Regions from separate parts of the Arthrobacter sp. RT-1 genome, predicted to be linked through region 3. Evidence: predicted binding sites of a transcription regulator. Region 3 holds the regulator's gene; each other region holds the start of a gene.
The links. Region 3 encodes LexA, which represses DNA repair genes until DNA is damaged. Its sites were predicted from a motif close to TCGAACANNTGTTCGA; they were not measured.
Positions count from the first base shown of each region.

Region 1: the regulator LexA is predicted to act here: its motif matches at 953-968, upstream of DXK94_RS15300 (LexA family transcriptional regulator).
Region 2: the regulator LexA is predicted to act here: its motif matches at 3,803-3,818, upstream of DXK94_RS18775 (shikimate dehydrogenase).

Region 1 is NZ_QRGQ01000023.1:21,020-27,358, forward strand. It holds gene DXK94_RS15295 (HAD family hydrolase) at 47-865, opposite strand; gene DXK94_RS15300 (LexA family transcriptional regulator) at 982-1,413, shown strand; gene DXK94_RS15305 (Y-family DNA polymerase) at 1,452-2,750, shown strand; gene DXK94_RS15310 (alpha/beta fold hydrolase) at 2,791-3,627, opposite strand; gene DXK94_RS15315 (lipid kinase) at 3,705-4,664, opposite strand; gene DXK94_RS15320 (APC family permease) at 4,844-6,339, opposite strand, start outside.
Region 2 is NZ_QRGQ01000040.1:130,544-136,882, forward strand. It holds gene DXK94_RS18760 (ABC transporter substrate-binding protein) at 1-1,114, opposite strand, end outside; gene DXK94_RS18765 (MFS transporter) at 1,395-2,714, opposite strand; gene DXK94_RS18770 (IclR family transcriptional regulator) at 2,942-3,772, shown strand; gene DXK94_RS18775 (shikimate dehydrogenase) at 3,901-4,782, shown strand; gene DXK94_RS18780 (bifunctional sugar phosphate isomerase/epimerase/4-hydroxyphenylpyruvate dioxygenase family protein) at 4,782-6,339, shown strand, end outside.
Region 3 is NZ_QRGQ01000011.1:39,990-46,328, reverse strand. It holds gene hflX (GTPase HflX) at 1-125, shown strand, start outside; gene DXK94_RS10995 (ATP-dependent DNA helicase) at 118-2,175, shown strand; gene lexA (transcriptional repressor LexA) at 2,253-2,990, opposite strand; gene DXK94_RS10985 (LysM peptidoglycan-binding domain-containing protein) at 3,460-3,804, shown strand; gene DXK94_RS10980 (histidinol-phosphate transaminase) at 3,887-5,005, shown strand; gene hisB (imidazoleglycerol-phosphate dehydratase HisB) at 5,070-5,696, shown strand; gene hisH (imidazole glycerol phosphate synthase subunit HisH) at 5,693-6,339, shown strand, end outside.

The sequences.
Region 1 (6,339 bases), on a different contig from region 3:
AAGATGAACGCCAGGTGAGCGCCAGCTGAGAATACGACGGCGGGAATCAGGCCTGCCGTGCGCCGAGCGAAGCGAGCCGCGCCTCCAGGACCTGGGCCACGCCGTCGTCGTCAAAATGCGGCGCGCGCTGCCCGGCAGCCTCGATGGCCTCCGGGTGTCCGCTGGCCATGGCATAGCCGTGGCCAGCCCAGCGGAGCATTTCGATGTCGTTCGGCATGTCGCCGAACGCCACCACCTCGGAGGCGTCGATGCCCAGTGCCCGGGCGTACTCGGCCAGAGTGACCGCCTTGTTGACGCCTGGCAAGGACAGTTCGAGCATCGGGACGCCCGGGGAGGAGTGGGTGGCGGCGGCAAGATGCGCGACGGCGGGGCGCACCTCCGCCAGGAAATCGTCCGGCGTGCCCTCGCGCACGATGGCGAGGAACTTCACTACGGAATCATCGGCACCAAGGGTGTCGGCGAGCGGCGCGGGGGTGAACTCGGACAGCAGCTCACTGGATTCGTTCTCGATGAAGCCGGGCTCGAGGTGGAACCCGGTCAACGTTTCTGCCGCGAACAGGGCGGCAGGGCGCAGCTGCTTGATGATGCGGCGCAGTTCCAGGACGGCGTCGAGGGCGAGGGTGCGGGCGGAGACCAGCCGGTCGGCTTCGAGGTCCCAGACCACGGCGCCGTTGGAGCAGATCACGCGTCCGGTGTGCCCCAGCTGGTCCTGCAGCGGGTGCAGCCAGCGCGGCGGGCGGCCGGTCACAAAAACGAGTTCGACGCCGGCGTCCCGGCAGGCGTGGAAGGCGCGGACGGTGCGGTCGCTGATTTTTCCGTCATGTCCGAGGATCGTTCCGTCAATGTCGCTCGCTACCAACCGCATCCTGCCAGTCTACGTGGGATGCCGGGAGGGGTTCCCTTTCGCCGGGAGGGGGGTCGATTGTCGGCGGCCGGCGCTACACTGAATGAATCGAACATATTTTCGAATAAGGGTGTGTTGTGGGCGTTATTGTCGGTCCCCGCGTGATAGATGCGGGCGCCTCGTTGTTCTCGGTGCTGGTCTCTCCGGTCGCAGTGGCGGCGGGCTTTCCTTCGCCCGCGCAGGACTACTTCGACGGCCGGATCGACCTGAACGCGCACCTGATCAAGGACATCACCAGCACGTTCGTGGTGCGGGTGACCGGGGACTCCATGGAAGGCGCCGGGATCAGCCACGGTGACGAGCTGATCGTCAACCGGGCCCTTGAGCCCAGGGACGGTTCCGTGGTGATTGCCGTGCTGGACGGCGAGTTGACCGTCAAGCGCCTGCGCATCACCTCAACCGGCGTGGTGCTCCAGGCGGAGAATCCGAAGTACCCGGACATCAAGGTCCCTGCCCTGTCCGAGCTCACCATCTGGGGCGTGGCCACGAGGTGCCTCCATCATGTGTAAAGGGTATGCGCCCGGGTTCGGCATGCCGGAGCAGGGCCATGACTAAGCCGGTCCTTATGCGCCGGATGCCGCAGATCGCCCATGTTGACGTGAACTGCTTCTACGCCTCGGCCGAGCGGGCGTTCGATCCCTCCCTGGAGGGCCGGCCGCTGGTGGTGCTGTCCAACAACGACGGATGCGCGGTGACGCGGTCCCCCGAGGCGAAGGCGCTCGGCATCGCGACCGGTGAGCCCTGGTTCAAGCTCGCGCCGCGGGCAAAGGAGTGGGGACTGGTGGCCAAATCGAGCAATTACGAGCTCTATGGGGATATCAGCGCCCGGGTCATGGAGCTGCTCGGCAGGCACTCCGCGTGGATGGAGGTCTACAGCATTGACGAGGCCTTCCTGGGCGTCAAAGGCGATCCGGACCAGCTGCTGGCCCTTGGCCGGAACATCAAGGACGCCGTCCGCCGCCACGTCGGCGTGCCGGTGTGTGTGGGGATTGCCCCCACCAAGACGCTGGCCAAGCTGTGCAACAAGTGGGCCAAGAACAACGCAGCGTTCGGCGGGGTATGCCACTGGGACAGTGTCCCCTGGCCGCAGCGGGAGTCCCTGATGGAGCGGCTGTCCGTGGAGGAGATCTGGGGCATCGCCGGCAGGCTGACCAGGCGCCTGAACGTGATGGGCATCTTCACGGTCCTGGACCTGGTCCGCGCCGATCCCGTGGTGATCCGGGACAAGTTCTCCGTGGTCCTGATGCGCACGGTCCTGGAGCTGCGGGGCACTCCCTGCATTCCCATGGAGGAAGAGCGCATCGGCCGGGACCAGCTGATCTTCTCGCGCTCCTTCGCCAAGCCGGTCACCACCGCAGCGGGACTGCGGCAGGTGCTGGGCATCTACGGCCAGCAGGCCAGTGCCAGGCTCTCGAAACACGGGCTGCAGGCAAAGGTCCTCACAGCGTTCGCCGCCACATCTCCTTTCCGCCAGCAGGAGCAGGCTTATCCGTCCGTCTGCGTTTCCCTCCCGATGCCGACGGCGGATCCGCTCCTGCTGACCCGGGCCGCGCATGCGCTGCTGCCCAACATCCGCGACGGCCTGCAGTACGCCAAGGCTGGGATCATGCTCACCGACCTGCGGCCCACCGGCAACCAGCCGCCGCTGGAACCGTTTGAGAACCGGCATGAAGAACGGGCCATCGGCCCGCTCCTGGAGGACGTGAGCCGGCGCTTTGGCCGCGGCTCCATCGGGCTGGGGCAGGCCGGCATCAAGACGGGGTTGGACTGGACCATGAAGCGCGACATGCAGTCACCGCGGTACACCACCCACTGGGACGAGCTCCCCCTGGTCAAAGCCGCCTGATCTGCGGTGCCGCAGCCGTGGAGGAACTACAGTGGCTCCTTCACCGGTCCGCCCAGCCGGATGGCGGCGGCGCATCGAGGAACGTGGTCACAACCTCGCGAACCAGGTCGGTCCGTGCGAGCCCGAAGAAGTGCGTGGTGCCGGGGAACACCGCGAGCTGCGACGCGGGCACACCCTCGAAGTCGCCGTTCACGTCTCCTCCGCGCAGTTGGAGGAATTTCACTGCGTGGTCGAGCTTGACCATGTCGCAGTCGCCCACCGTGAAGAGCGTCGGCGCCTGGATTCCGCGGATGTCGTCGTCGCTCCAGCCAGGCTCGCCCTCGCCGTAGTGTGCCAGCTTGTCCAGCAGGCCCTGCAGGTGCTCGCGGTCCGGATGCGGAGACACGGCAAGGTAGCGTTCCTCCATTGGAGTTCCCGCGATCATGTCCACCGTCATCTCCGCCACAGCTTCGGAGTTGCCGCCGCGGTCGCCCTCCGGCCGGAACGATACCGACGACACGATGAGCTTGCGCACAAGTTCCGGGTGCTTGATCGCGAGGTGCAGCGCCACCGCACCTCCGACGCTGAATCCGAAGACATCGACCTTGCCGACGGCGAGGTGCTCGAGAAGCCCGATGACATCGGAGGCCAGGTGGTGCGTGGCCAGTGGCCGGTCAATATCGTTGGTGTGCCCGTGCCCCTGGAAGTCGGCGGCGATCACCAGGCGCCCGGCCGACAGGGCCGGGATCAGTGCGCCGAACTGCTGCTCAATGTCGAACAGCCCGCCGTGCAGGAGCAGCAGCGGGGTGCCGCCGTCGCCATGCAGCTCGTAATACATCCGGAGCCCGTTGACCGGCGCGTAACCGGTTGCGGGCTGGGCTGGCGTTGTATCGGTCATCTTCGAACCTCCTCGGGGCCCTGCGCCTGGTCGTGCAATCCTTGCACCGTGTGCACGCGCCCACCAGTGCTGATTCCTCAGGCGGACGGGGCCCCCGGCGCGTGCGGCCCGTCGAACATTGCGCTGTTGCTGGCCTGCGGCACGATGACGTGGACGGCGTTCCGCTGGATGGTGAAGTCCGTGGGCGTGACGGCCGCGATTTCGCCGTCGAGGTTCACGGGCATGGGCGGCTCGGTGACCAGGCGGACCCGCCGCGTGGTGAGGTGGTACACCCGGTCGTGTTCAATAAAGCTTCCGTTCCTGAGCAGGCGTGCGATCTTTACATGCTCACGGAACGGCGCTGCGAGGATTGCGTAGATGTCAAGGATGTGGTCGTCGATTCCCGCCGTCGGCGAGACCGTGTTGCCGCCGCCGTAATGCCTGCCGTTGCCGACGGCCACTTGCAGCAGGCCCTCGAGCTGCATCGGCTCGTGGTCCTCCTCCGGGAACTCAAGACGGGCGGAGAACGGTTCGTGCCGGGTATACGAACGCAGGGTGGCAATGCCGTACGCCAGCGGCCCGAGACGCCGCTTCAGGCCAGGGGTGAGAGCCTTGGTAACCCGCACGGACAGGCCGGCGGAAGCGACGTTGAGGAAGGGCTGCCCATTTGCCCTGCCGAGGTCGATGTCCACCACCTTCCCGCCTGCCACCGCAGCACATGCCTCGGCCAGGTTGTTCGGGATCTCCAGCGTGCGTGCGAGGTCGTTGGCGGTGCCCAGCGGAAGAACACCCAGCACGACGCCGGTGCCGGCAACCCTGCCGGCGGCGTAGGAAACCGTCCCGTCACCGCCGCCCACAACCACCAGGTCATGACCGTCCGCAACCACCCGGTCGAGCGTCCCGGCCAGTTCGGCCCCCGAGTGGATGTGGTGCACGGCGGAGACCGGCACGCCCGCTTTTTGCAGGGCATGCACCGCCAGCTCCCTGGCAGCCGCCCCCCGGCGTGATCCGGCGTTGATCACCACGGCAGCAGAGCGGGCCTCTCGGGCAACCTTCATGTGGGCAATGGTAGGTGGATTACCTTGGGAAGTCCCTGCGGGACGGCCAGCAGCGGGGCGGTTTCCCCGGAACCGGCCATAACCAGCACTGACGGGCATCCTTTCGCAGGTTTCGCAAAGGGATGCCCGTCAGGACTGGCAGCGCGTCCGGGGTTGGACGATGCCAAGGGTGGGTAAGGCTACGGGTTGGAAACGGGTGCTGACACCAGCTGGGGCGCAGCTGGAGCATCCGGCCCGCTGACATCCGCAGCCGGGTGGGCGGGTGCGGCGTGTTCGGCCAGGACACCCGTCTGGTGCCTGATTTTCAGGCGGTACAGCAGGGCCCCGCCGCCGGCGACGGTGGCAACGAAGATCACTCCGCCCCACTGCAGGTACCACTCAAACGGGGGCACCGAGTTGTAGATCTCCGGGCGGGGCCAGATGAGGTTCAGGGTCATGGCGCCGCCCCACAGGACCGCGAGGATGTTCACGGGCAGCCCCCACTTGCCCAGGCTGAAGCCCGGCTCAGTGCCGTCATCCGCGAGCGGCCACTTTTTCTGGAACCGCTTGCGGAGCAGCGGAACGGTGACCAGCAGGTAGGACAGGTAGATCAGGACGATGCTGATGCTGGAAAGGATGGTGAAGATGGCGGGCTGGGAGACGTTGACGATCAGCGGAATGATGGCGATGAGTCCGATGACGATTGCCGCCACCGTGGGCGTCTTCCGCTCCGGGTGCACCTTGCTGAGCTGGCGGCTGAAGGGCAGGTTGTTGTCCCTGGCCATGGCGAACATCATGCGGATGGCGGCGGCGTGAACGGCCAGGGTGCAGACGATCACGGCCACCACGATGCACACCAGGAACGCCTTGCCGAAGGGGCCTCCCAGGACGGAGAGCACGATGTACTGCAGACCGCCGTCGGCAGCGCCCAGCTTGGGGTCGCTGAGGTCGGGCGCGGCCAGGAGTCCGCCAAGGAGAATCAGGCCGCCGAGGATGAAGGACGCCGTAATGGCACGGAGGATGGCCTTGGGTGCGGTCTTTTTCGGGTCCTTCGTCTCCTCGCCGAGGGAACTGGCCGTGTCAAAGCCATACATCACGTAACCGGAGGCCATGGCCCCGATGAGGAACACCCCGAAGAAGCCAAGGTCGTGGTCCATGCCGTAGCCTTCGGTGCTGAAAAGGACTTCCGGCCCCCGCACCACATGCCAGCCAAGGGCCAGGATGAGGAGCACGGCGGCGGCTAGCTCCACGAAGACGCCGATGCTGTTGATCTTGGTCATCAGCTTCACGCCGAAGGCGTTGATGAGGGAGGAGATGGAGATCATGATGCTGGCGAGCAGCACGCCGTTGAGGGCGAAATCGTAGGTGCCGGTGCCGTCACCGATGATCTGGAAACCGGACCAGATCTGGGGCAGGGTGAGCTGCAGTGCAAGGGCCACGGCTCCGAGCGCCACGATCGAGGAGATGAGCAGCAGCCAGCCCGCCAGCCAGGCGAACGTCCCTGACGAGAGCCGCTTGGCCCAGTTGTACACCGAGCCGGCCACCGGATACCGTCCGGCGAGCTCGGCGAAGCAGAGCGCCACCATGAGCTGGCCGGCGAAGACGAGGGGCCAGGACCACGCGTAGGCGGGGCCGGCCATGGAAAAACCAAAGTAGAAAAGCTGGAACACGCCGGTGAGGATGGAAATGTAGCTGA
Region 2 (6,339 bases), on a different contig from region 3:
CGGCGAATTCCGCGCGCTCCACGATGGCGATGATTTCCAATGGACGGTCCGCGGTGTAGCCGGCGGACGCCAGCAGCTTGCGGGCTTCGTCGAGATCCTGCTTGTGCTTCTCCTGGTCTTCGCCGGCCCAGGGCTCGGACGGCGCGAACGGACCGGTGGCGGGAAGGGCAGCGCCTTCGTAGACGCTTGCAGCCAGGGCATCCAGGTCCAGGGAGTCCCGGATCGCCTTGCGGACGTCAACGTTGTCCAGCGGCGCGCGGCCGTTGTTCATGTACAGCGTGGCGGTGCGCGGCGAATCGGCGCCCAGCACAGTGACGCCGGGAGCGCTTTTCAGGGCGGCGAGGCTGGCCACGGGAATGGACAGGGAGATATCCGCTTCGCCCGTCTGCACCTGGGCGGCGCGGGTGGCGCCGTTGGTGATGAACCTGATTTCTGCGCCGGCCAGCTGGACGTCGCCGCCCCAGTAGTTTTCGTTGCGGTCCAGCGTCAGCGACTGCTTGGCCTTTTCGGACACCGGGGTGAAGGGGCCGGTGCAGTGGCCGAACGGGTTCACTTCGGCGTCCTTGTAGGCAGCGGGAGCCAGGATGCCGGTGTTGACGCTGGCCAGGCGGTACGGGACCAGGGGGTTCTCGGCGGGGGTGCTCACCCGGACGGTGGTGGCGTCCAGCGCGGTGACGCTGCTGATCATGGTGCGGTTGAAGGCGCGGGCGGGCACCTTTGCGTCCAGGACGTGGTTCAGTGCGGCCACCACGGACTCCGCGGTGAGTGCGCTGCCGTCCTGGAAGGAAACGTCCTGCCGGATGCTGAAGTCCCAGTCCAGCGGGGAGGTCTGCTTCCACTCTGTGGCCAGGAAGGGAACTACTTTGCCCTCGGCCTGGTCGTATTTGGTGAGGGTTTCGAGGCAGCCGGAGAGGGAAAGGATGTAGGCGGCGTCGGATTCGACGGCCCAGTTGGCTACCGGTGCCCGGAAGTTGTCCACCACAATCCGCTGGCTGGTGTCCGCTGCTGCGGTGCTCTGCGCAGGCTGGGCCTGGTTGCCGCTGAAGCCGCAGCCGGCCAGCGTAAGGGTGGCCAGGGCTGCCACAAGGACGCGGGGACGAAGGAAGGAACGCACAGAAACCGCCTAGCAGGGCTGCCCGGGGGAGGGCAGGAAAAAGAGGGGACTACTTAGGGTAGCCTTCCCTGCCTCTAATTCGAGAATTGATGAAGTACCTGTTCAGCGGCGGGAAGGTGTGCCGCGGCTCCGGCTGCCACCCGTCGTCGTACCTTCCTGCCCGGTTGGTACCCACCCGGCCGGCGGCCCGGACACGCGAAAGCCCGCCGTTCCTGGGCCAGTGCAGGCGGAACGGCGGGCTTTCAAAAAGCAACCGGGCGGGAAGGTGCGCGCCCGCGGCCTACTTCAGGCCGAGCTGCTGGGTGGGAACCTTGAAGGTTTCCTTGGCAGTCAGGGCCGAGATGGCCGCGATGGAGCAGATGACGGCGGTGAAGACGCTGATCTGGACCCAGCCGCCGGGCTTGATGCCGCCCATGGCTGCAACGATGGCCGGTGCGAAGCCTGCCATCAGGAAGCCCAGCTGGGTGCCGATGGCCAGTCCGGAGAAGCGGACCTTGGTGCTGAACATCTCGGCGTAGAAGGACGGCCAGACGGCGTTGGAGGCGGCGTAACCGCAGGAGAAGAAGCCGATGGCGGCGAGGAACATCAGGGGGACGCTGCCTGATTCGAGGCTGAGCAGGAATAGCGGGGTGAGGGCAGCGCTGGAGAGCGCGCCGTAGATGAACACCGGCTTGCGTCCGATCTTGTCCGCCAGCATGCCGAACAGTGGCTGGGTGCCCAGGGCCACCAGGTTGGCGCCCACCACGAGCCAGAGGGTGGTGGTGCCGTCAACGCCGGCAACGGTCTTGGCGTAGCTGATGGCGAGGGTGCCGAACACGGTGGAAACGGCGGCGATGAAGGCACAGCAGATAACGCGCAGGACGTCGCGCCAGTGGGCCTTGAGGAGGTCGGCCACGGGGAGCTTGGAAATCTGGGCGGACTTCTGGGCTTCCTCGAACGCGGGGGGCTCGTGCAGGGTGCGGCGGATGAAGAAGGCAACAACCACCACGACGGCGCTGAGCCAGAACGGGATGCGCCAGCCGATGCCGTACTTGATCTCGTCCGGGAGGGCGAGGACGGGGATGAAGACCAGGGCTGCGAGGATCTGGCCGCCCTGGGTGCCGGTGAGGGTCCAGGAGGTGAAGAAGGAGCGGCGGTTGTCCGGGGCGTGCTCAAGGGTCATGGAGGACGCGCCGGCCTGCTCGCCGGCGGCGGAAAGGCCCTGGCAGAGCCGCGCCAGCACCAGCAGTGCCGGAGCCCACCAGCCCACGGTGTTGAAGTCGGGCAGGCAGCCGATGAGGAACGTGGAGGCACCCATGAGCAGCAGGGTGAACATCAGGACTTTCCGCCGGCCCACCCGGTCGCCGAAGTGGCCCAGGATCACGGCGCCCACAGGGCGGGCCACGTAGGCGAAACCAAAGGTTGCAAAGGACATGATGGCGGCGTTGGCATCAGCGTCCGGGAAGAAGACGGTGGGGAAGATCAGCGCGGCTGCGGAGCCGAAGATGAAGAAGTCGTAGTATTCGACGGCGCTGCCCAGGAAGCTGGCGAGGGCCGCCTTCTTGGGCGTCCCGCCATGGGTGGCGGTGCCCGCTCCGGCGGACGGAAGTGTCTGGCTCATGGAGTTCCTTTGTGTGACGACATTGTCGCGAATTAAAACTTGGTCGCAGCCGCCTGGGTGCGGGCGGGGGGCGCGCTATGCGCTGGATCGAACAGTAGATCCGGGACAAGTAGCCGCATGGTGAGAGCTGCTTGTGCGATACAGCAATGATGGCTGTGAGGACTGTCACCTGTCAAGAAAATAATCACGATCTAGAAATAGCTCTCACATTGTGGCAACATCGAGTTATGAGTGTGAACCAAACCACAGTGGCCGATGATGTTCCCGCTGAAGCCGGCGAGTCCGGGGCGGCAGGGAAAAAGGCCGACCGTACTGACATGGTGGGCAAGGCCCTGAGCCTCCTGGTCCTCCTGGGGGATGAGCCCCGGGGCGCCAGCGCGGCGGAGATTTCACGCCGCGCGGAGCTGCCGTTCAGCACCACCTACCGGCTCCTTGGCTCGCTGGCCCGGGACGGGTTCGTGGATTATGAACCCGATGGCCGCCGCTACCATCTTGGGCTGCGGATCTTCCAGCTGGGACAGCGGGTTTCAAACCACCACGGCTTTGCCGGCACGGCCATGCCCGTGCTGCGGCGCGTGACCGAGCAGACGGGCGAGGCGACCATTCTGAGCGTCCGCGACGGGAACCACCACCTCACCGTCAACAAGGTGGACGGCCCGCAGATTTTCCGCGTCACCTCCGACCCCGGGCATCTGGGCTCCCTCTCCACCACCGCCGTGGGCAAGGCCCTGGTGGCTTTCGCGGAGGATGCGGAGCGCGAGCGGCTGCTGGCGGAGCTGCCGCTGGAGGCACTCACCGACAAATCCATCACCGACAGGCAGCTGTTCCGCGACGAGATTGAACGCACGCGCCGCCGGGGTTATGCAGTGATGGACGAGGAGAACGAGGCCGGCATGCGCGCCGTTGCCGTGCCCCTGCTGAACGGCCAGGGCCATGCCTTTGCCTCCCTGGCCACTGCGGTTCCGGTCTTCCGCCTGAGCCTGGAGGCACTGGAAGCGCACGTGCCGCTGCTGCAGGACGCTGCCGCGGAGCTGGCCGCACGGCTGCCGCAACGCTAACTGTTCGCATTACGAACACTAGTGCGATAGATGAACAATTGTTGTACTGTTATTTCCAACACCGGAACCGCACCTTCCGCCACGCGCGGACCTACGCTTCCGGTGCCGTTACCAAAGGAGCTGCACGGATGAGTAATCGAACTGAGTCCTATCTCGTGGGACTGGTCGGCGATGGCGTGACGCCGTCACTCACCCCCTACATGCACGAACGCGAAGGTGATGTGCAGGGCCTGCGCTACCTTTACCGCCCCATCGACCTCCTGGAACTCGGCCTGCCGGGCGAATCCGTCGGCCAGCTGCTCCAGAACGCCCGCACCCTCGGCTTCAACGGACTGAACATCACCCACCCCTGCAAGCAGCTGGTCCTGCAGTACCTGGATGTCATCTCCCCGGACGCCCTGAAGCTTGGCGCCGTCAACACCGTGGTGATCGAGGACGGCCGCTTCATCGGCCACAACACCGACTTCTCCGGCTTCGGCGCCGCCCTCGCCTCCGGCCTGCCCGGCGCGAAGCTGGACCGCGTGGTCCAGCTCGGTGCCGGCGGTGCCGGTTCAGCCGTCGCCTACGCCCTGCTCTCCGCCGGCGTCAAGGCACTCGACCTGGTGGACGTGGCTCCTGAGCGCGCCGCCGAGCGCGCCGCCGAACTCGCCGGTTTCTTCCCGGACAGCACCGTCACAGCCCATACGACGGCGGAGCTGCCGCAGCTGATGCCGCTCACCGACGGCCTGGTGCACTGCACCCCCGTAGGCATGGCCGCGCACCCCGGCGTCCCGCTGGACCTTGGCCTGCTGGAAGCCCGGCACTGGGTTGCGGACATCGTCTACCGCCCCATCGACACCGAACTGGTCCGGGGCGCCCGGGCCAAGGGCTGCGCCGTGCTGGACGGAGGCCGGATGGCAGTGGGCCAGGCCGCCGACGCCTTCCGGATCTTCACCGGACTGGAACCGGATCCGGAACGCATGCGCTCGCATTTCCTGGAACTCGTGGCCGCCGAGGAGGTGGCAGCCTGATGCGCACCGGAATCGCCACCGTCTGCCTCTCCGGCACGCTGAAGGAAAAGATGCAGGCCTGCGCGATTGCCGGGTTCGACGGCATCGAGATCTTTGAGCAGGACCTGGTCACCTCCACCCTGGGTCCCGAGGACGTCTGCAAGATGGCGGCGGACCTGGGCATGGGGCTTGACCTCTACCAGCCGTTCCGCGATTTCGACGGCGTCACCCCGGACCTGCTCAAGGCCAACCTCCGGCGGGCCGAGGCAAAATTCGGGCTGATGTCCCGCCTTGGCATGGACACCATCCTGGTCTGCTCCAACGTTGCCACGGCAACCATTGACGACGACGGACTCAGGGCCTCCCAGTTGGCGCAGCTTGCCGAGCTGGCCGGCGACCACGGTATCAAAGTGGCCTACGAAGCATTGGCCTGGGGCAAGTACGTCAACGACTACGAGCACGCCTACCGCCTGGTGGAGATGGTGGACCATCCCAACCTTGGGACCTGCCTAGACTCCTTCCACATCCTGTCCCGCGACTGGGATACGGCGCCCATCGAGGACATCAACGCGGACAAGATCTTCTTCGTCCAGGTGGCAGATGCCCCGAAACTCACTATGGACGTGCTCTCCTGGAGCCGCCACTACCGCGTGTTTCCGGGCGAGGGCCAGTTCGAGCTCGCCAAATTCATGGGCCACGTGGTCCGCGCCGGCTACACCGGCCCGGTCTCCCTGGAGGTCTTCAACGACGTCTTCCGCCAGTCCGATGTCGAACGTACCGCCGTGGACGCCATGCGCTCGCTGATCTGGCTGGAGGAACAAAGCGCCAAATGGCTCGCCGCCACGGCCGAAGCCGAAGGGGGCGGCAGTGCCGCCATCCGCCGTCGGTATCCCATGGAACTGGCCACCCTGCCCAAGGTGAACGAACCGGCCGGCTTCAACTTCGCCGAGGTGAAGGCGGACGATACCGCGCAGCTCGAAAAGCTCCTGGGCCAGCTCGGTTTCGCATTCGAGGGCCGGCACCGCACCAAGGACGTCCAGCTCTGGACCATGGGCCAGGCCCGCGTGATCATCAACGAGCAGGCGGCCTCGCATGCCGAACCCGCCATCGCCGCGCTAGGCTTCGACGTCGATTCCCCGGTCATTGCCTCCGCCCGGGCCCAGCAGCTCAAGGCGCCGGTGGTGGCCCGCAAGGTCCAGGCCGACGAGGAAGTGTTCCAGGGCATCTCGGCCCCGGACTCCACCGAAATCTTCCTGTGCCAGGGCAGCCCGGACGGCACCGCCACCTGGACTGCGGAATTCGGGCAGGCCGGTGAGCTCGGCGAGGGCCTGGAGCGCTCCTCGAGCGGAGCCGGCGCCGTCATCGACCACGTCAACCTGGCGCAGCCGTGGCAGCACTTTGACGAAGCCGTGCTCTTCTACACCAGCGCCCTGGCCCTGGAACCGCAGCCCTTCGCCGAGGTTCCCAGCCCCAGCGGGCTGGTCCGCTCGCAGGTCATGCAGACCACCGACGGCGCCGTGCGGCTGGTGCTGAACCTGGCACCGGCGCAGCAGGCGCAGAGCGAAGTCCGGAAAACCT
Region 3 (6,339 bases):
GCAAGCTCCACGAGTCGGACGCCGAGATCATCAGCGTGGACCACGTTGAGGCTGGTACCCGTGCCGTGGTGATGGTGCGGGAAGGCCTCGCGGCCGAACTGGAATCATTCATCAGCAATGACTGACGCCGTGGCCGGCGAAGCCACGGACACGGCCGGCGGGCAGTTCGTTATCGAACTGCTCGACCGGGCCGTGGCCGCCATGGGCGGCCAGAGCCGCGCGGGGCAGCACGAGATGGCCAAACAGGTTGCCCAGGCCATCGAAACAGGTAACCACCTGCTCGTCCAGGCAGGAACGGGTACCGGTAAGTCGCTGGCCTACCTGATACCCCTGATCGCGCACGCCCTGGAGAGCAACAAACCCGCCCTGGTCTCCACGGCAACGCTGGCACTGCAGACGCAGATCGTGGGCAGGGACCTGCCCCGGCTCCTCAAAGCCATCACGCCTGCCCTTGACCGGCCCGTCAAAGTGGCCCTGGTGAAGGGCCGGTCCAATTACGTCTGCCGGCACAAGCTGGAGGGCGGGTTTCCGTCCGAGGAACCTTCCGAGGGCCAGCTCTTTTCGCTGGGGGAGGACACCAGCGTTCCCCACTTCGCAGCTACGGTGGGTGGACCCGCGTCCCAGCTCGGAAAAGAAGTGGTGCGCCTTCGTGAATGGGCGGAGAAGACCGCAACCGGCGACCGTGACGAACTCCTGCCCGGCGTAACGGACCGGGCATGGCGGCAGGTGTCAGTGACGTCGATGGAATGCCTGGGCGCGCAGAAGTGCCCGATGGCTGCGGAGTGTTTCAGCGAGCTTGCCCGGCAGGACGCCGCGGAAGCCGATGTTGTGGTCACCAACCATGCGATGCTGGCTGTCAGTGCCTTCGAGGGGCTGGCGGTCCTTCCGGAATACGACGTCGTGGTGGTGGATGAAGCCCATGAACTCCAGGACCGGGTCACGGGTGCGGTGTCGGGCCAGCTTTCGGTGGCCATGATCCACGCGGCAGCTTCCGGGGCGCGGAAGCATACGGCCATCACGGTGGATGCGCTCAACGCCGCAGCCGCCAATCTTGAGCTCGCCCTCGCGGGCGTGCCAAACGGGCTGCTTCCAAACGGGCTGAATGACGAACAGCTGGACTGCATCGACCAGCTGCGTGAGGCCTGCCGCGCGGCGCTGTCCGACTCCAAGGGGGACAGCAGCACCACGGCCGACGGCGGCAGGCAGCTTGCGCGGTCCCGTCTGATGCTCATCCTGGAACTTTGCGAACGGCTCCTCGCTGCCCGCGAGAACCGGGAGGTGGTGTGGTTTTCCCGCGCCAGCTCCTTTGATCCCGCCCAGGGCTATTCACAGCCGGACGAAACAGCGCCGGCCCTGATCAACATCGCACCGCTGTCCGTCGCCGGACGGTTGCGGGAGGGGCTTTTCGCCGGGCACACCGTGGTCCTGACGTCTGCCACGCTTGCCATCGGTTCCGCATTTGAACCGGCCGCAGGCGGGCTGGGCCTGGTGGGCGAGGGTGCTCCCAGCTGGACCGGCGTGGACGTGGGATCGCCCTTCGACTACCCGAAACAGGGCATCCTCTACGTGGCCGGGCACCTGCCCAAGCCTGGCCGGGGTGCGTCCCCTGAATCCCTGGCTGAGCTGGAGGCGCTCATCCGCGCGTCGGGCGGCGGAGCGCTCTGCCTCTTCTCCTCCAGACGCGCCGCTGAAGAAGCGGCCGAGGCCCTCCGGCCCAAGCTGGGCGTGACCGTCCTCTGCCAGGGCGACTCCACCATGACGGCACTGGTCAAACAGTTCGCCGACGAGCCCGACACCTGCCTGTTCGGCACCATGTCCCTCTGGCAGGGAGTGGATGTGCCGGGCGGGTCCTGCCGGCTGGTGGTCATCGACCGGATTCCGTTCCCGCGGCCGGATGATCCCCTGATGACAGCGCGTTCCCGAGCGGTGGCCCAGGCGGGCGGAAACGGCTTTATGTCGGTCTCGGCAACCCACGCCGCCATTCGGCTGGCGCAGGGCGCCGGCCGGCTGATCCGGTCCACCGGCGACAAGGGAGTGGTGGCAGTGCTGGATTCCCGGCTGGCCACGGAGCGGTATGCGGGTTTCCTGCGGGCTGCCCTGCCGCCGTTCTGGGCCACCACGGACCGGAAGACCGCGGTGGCGGCCCTTGAGAGGCTGGCCGGGGAGTCCAACTGAAAAGACGGCACCATGCCCGGGATCCGGGAATGGTGCCGTCTCTTTGCAGGGTTTGGCTGTACCAGGCCCTGTTGTTCCTAGAGTGAGCGCAGGACCGAGACCACTTTGCCCATGATGGTGGCGTGGTCGCCAAGAATGGGTTCGTACTGCGTGTTCTGCGGGAGCAGCCATGTGTGGCCGTCACGCTGGCGGAAGGTCTTGACGGTGGCTTCATCGTCCAGGAGCGCGGCCACGATGTCGCCGTTGGCGGCGTCCGCCTGGCGGCGGACCACCACCCAGTCGCCGTCGCAGATGGCTGCGTCCACCATGGAGTCACCAGCCACCTTGAGCATAAAGAGCTCGCCCTGGCCCACCAGTTGGCGGGGCAGCGGCATGACATCCTCCACCAGCTGGTCCGCCAGGATGGGGCCGCCGGCAGCAATGCGGCCAACCAGGGGAACCATTGCCGTATCCAGTGCCGTGGGCAGCGCGGTGACTGTTGCGCCGGCGCCAGGCGCCGAAGCGGCCGCAGGCTGGTGTGCCGTCTTGGCCGCGCCGCCGTCCAGCGTGAGGGGCATCAGCACCTCCATGGCGCGCGGCCGCTTCGGATCCCGGCGGAGATATCCCAGTTTCTCCAGCTGCGAGAGCTGGTGCGTCACGCTTGAGAGGCTTGCGAGCCCCACCGTATCGCCGATCTCGCGCATGGACGGCGGATAGCCGTTGTCATTGACGGAGCGCTGGATGGTTTCGAGGATTTTTTTCTGCCGGGGCGTCAACCCTTTGGCGGTCTTCTTCGGCTGCGGGGCTGCCCTGCCCCCGGTGGCTGCTGCTGCCATATTCGCCAATGCCTTTCGGTTGCCACCGGGCTTGTCGCTGCGCCGGACTGGGTGAGCTTGCCTCAATGTCAGACCCTGCTGATCAACTTCAAGGGTGGTTGTTCTTTCCTTCAAAACTAGGCCAGCCACATTGCTTTTTCAAACATTTGTTCTAGCGAGTCTCGACATTGTTCGTTGATAGGTGCTAAAACAGAAGGAGCAAAGTTCGAACATGTGTTCTACTCGAGGCTTGCATCATTCGAATACAGCGTGCGTTTTTCGAAGAACCAGCCGAAGTGCCGGCGGTGCAGCAGCGGAGCGGGACATAGAAGCAGCAAGGTCGGGCAGCACAGTACGGTCCAGGAGGGCTCAGTTCATGTCAGCTATATCCGCTTCGCAGGCCAAGGGTCCGCGCGTTCATTCCCATCAGTCCGCACACCAGCTTCTGTCGCAACGGCACAGGTCCCGGTCCTCGCAGGTGCCGGCGGGTATGCCGGAGTCCCCGGGCAAGCCGGCACCCCTGCCGCCGTTGCGCCTGACGCGCCGGGGCAAGGTTGTCCTGATCGGGATTCCGCTGGTGCTGCTGGCTGCCCTGCTGCTATCCCTGGCGGGGTTCTTCAACTCGCCGGCCAAGGCGTCCGATGCGCCGGAGGACCTGTCGGTGACACCCACCGTCACGGTGACCGTCCAGCCCGGCGAATCGCTGTGGGCCATCGCGGGCACCGTTGCCCCTGGCCGGGACGCCCGCGATGTGATTGCGGACATCGTCCAGCTCAACAACCTGCCGGCCGGAGCAGTCCTCCCCGGGCAGCAGCTCTACGTCCCCACCCGCTGAAGCCGCAGAAGTCCGTGCACGCTGAGCGCGAACAGGGGCCGTCACATTTTCCGGTCTCCGGAACGGCCACTAAACTGTTCAGGTGAATGACCAGCTTGAGCGTCTGAACCGGCTTCCCCTCCGCAGCAACCTCCGCGGGCTGACCCCCTATGGGGCGCCCCAGCTGGATGTCCCCATCCTTCTCAACGTCAACGAAAACACCCACGGTGTTCCCGCGGACGTGCGGGCCGCCATCAGCGCCGCGGTAACAGAGGCCGCCGCCGGGCTCAACCGCTACCCGGACCGGGAGTTTACCGAGCTTCGGAAGGCGTTGGCCGAATACCTGGGGCATGGACTGGATGAGGCCAATCTCTGGGCTGCCAACGGTTCCAACGAGGTGCTCCAGCAGATCCTGCAGGCATTCGGCGGTCCGGGCCGGACGGCGCTGGGCTTCCCCCCCACGTATTCGATGTACCCGCTGCTCGCCAGCGGTACCGACACCGAATACATCACTGGCGAACGCGCCGAGGGGTACGGCCTCAGCGCCGAATCGGCAGCACGCCAGGTCAAGGAACTGCAGCCAAACATCGTTTTCCTGAGCTCGCCCAACAATCCCACCGGCACGGGCCTGGGAATGGATGTTGTGGAGGGCGTCTATGCCGCCGGTGAGGCCAGCCAGACGATCGTGATCGTGGACGAGGCTTACCACGAATTTGCCCACGACGGCACGCCGAGTGCCCTGACCCTGCTGCCGGGCCGCGAGCGGCTCATTGTCATCCGCACCATGAGCAAGGCTTTTGCCCTGGCCGGCGCCCGGCTGGGCTACATGGCCGCGGCACCCGAGGTCACGGACGCCCTGCGCCTGGTCCGGCTGCCCTACCACCTGTCCGCCGTCACCCAGGCCACGGCCCTGGCCGCCCTGCAGCACCGCGAAGCACTGATGGCCGATGTTGAGGACATCAAGAGGCAGCGTGACCGGATCGTCTCGGAGCTGACCCGTATGGGCCTTAAGCCCGCTGCCTCGGACTCCAACTTTGTCTTCTTCGGCGGACTGGATCGGCCCCACGACGTCTGGCAGCAGCTGCTGGACGCCGGTGTGCTGATCCGGGACGTCGGAATCCCCGGCCACCTGCGCGTGACCGCCGGCACTGAGACCGAAACCACAGCCTTCCTCACGTCCCTGGAAAGCATCCTTGCAAGCCAGGCTGCCCTTCCAGCCTAGACTTGACCTACCGGGCGCTGGGCGCCCCCAAAATCAAACCTTCTGCCTTAAAGGACACCTGACCATGACTTCCACCGGATCGAACGCGGCCGCCTCCCGGACTGCGCGCATGGAGCGTGCCACCAGCGAGTCGTCCGTGCTCGTGGAAATCAATCTCGACGGCACCGGCATCTCGGACATCGACACGTCCGTGCCGTTCTACGACCATATGCTCACGGCGCTGTGCAAGCACTCGCTCATCGACATGACGGTGAAGGCCACCGGCGACATCCATATTGATGTTCACCACACCGTGGAAGACGTCGCCATCACCTTCGGCGAGGTACTGCGCACCGCCCTGGGCAACAAAGCCGGGATCCGCCGGTTCGGCGAAGCTACCGTTCCCCTGGACGAAGCGTTGGCCCACGCCGTCGTGGACGTTTCCGGACGGCCCTACCTGGTGCACGGCGGCGAGCCGGCCGGCCAGGAGTACCACCTCATCGGCGGCCACTTCACAGGCTCCCTGACCCGGCACATCTTCGAAGCCATCACGCTGCACGCAGGGATCTGCCTGCACATGAACGTGATCGCGGGCCGCGACCCGCATCACATCGTGGAAGCGCAGTTCAAGGCGTTCGCCCGGGCGCTGCGCGCTGCCGTGGAGCCGGATCCCCGCGTTGAAGGCATCCCGTCCACCAAGGGCGCGCTGTGAGCGGCCAGGTCCTGAAAGACGGGGCCATCATCGATCCTTCTGCGTCCCGGAAGCTGCCCTCGCCGGAGGGAAAGCCCACGGTCACCGTCCTGGACTATGGCTCGGGCAACGTCCGGTCGGCCGTGCGCGCCCTGGAACGGGCCGGTGCCGAGGTGGTCCTCAGCGCCAAGCCCGAGGATGTCCTGAACGCCGACGGCCTGGTGGTCCCCGGCGTCGGCGCCTTTGAAACCGTCATGCGCGAACTCAAGGCCGTGGACGGCATCCGCCTTATCGGCAGGCGGGTTGCCGGCGGCCGCCCGGTCCTCGGTATCTGCGTTGGCCTCCAGGTGCTTTTCGAGGCCGGCGTCGAACACGGCACCGAGGCCGAAGGCATCGGGGAGTGGCCCGGGAAAGTCGAGCTCCTCCCGGCGGACGTGGTGCCGCACATGGGCTGGAACACGGTGAAGGTGCCGGAGGGCTCCAAGCTCTTCGCCGGGGTTGAAAACGAGCGGTTCTACTTTGTGCACTCCTATGGAGTACAGGAATGGAACTTCGACGTCATCCAGCCGCGGATGGCGGCGCCCTTGGTCACCTGGTCGGAGCACGGCGCCCCGTTCATCGCGGCGGTCGAAAACGGCCCGCTCTGTGCCACGCAGTTCCACCC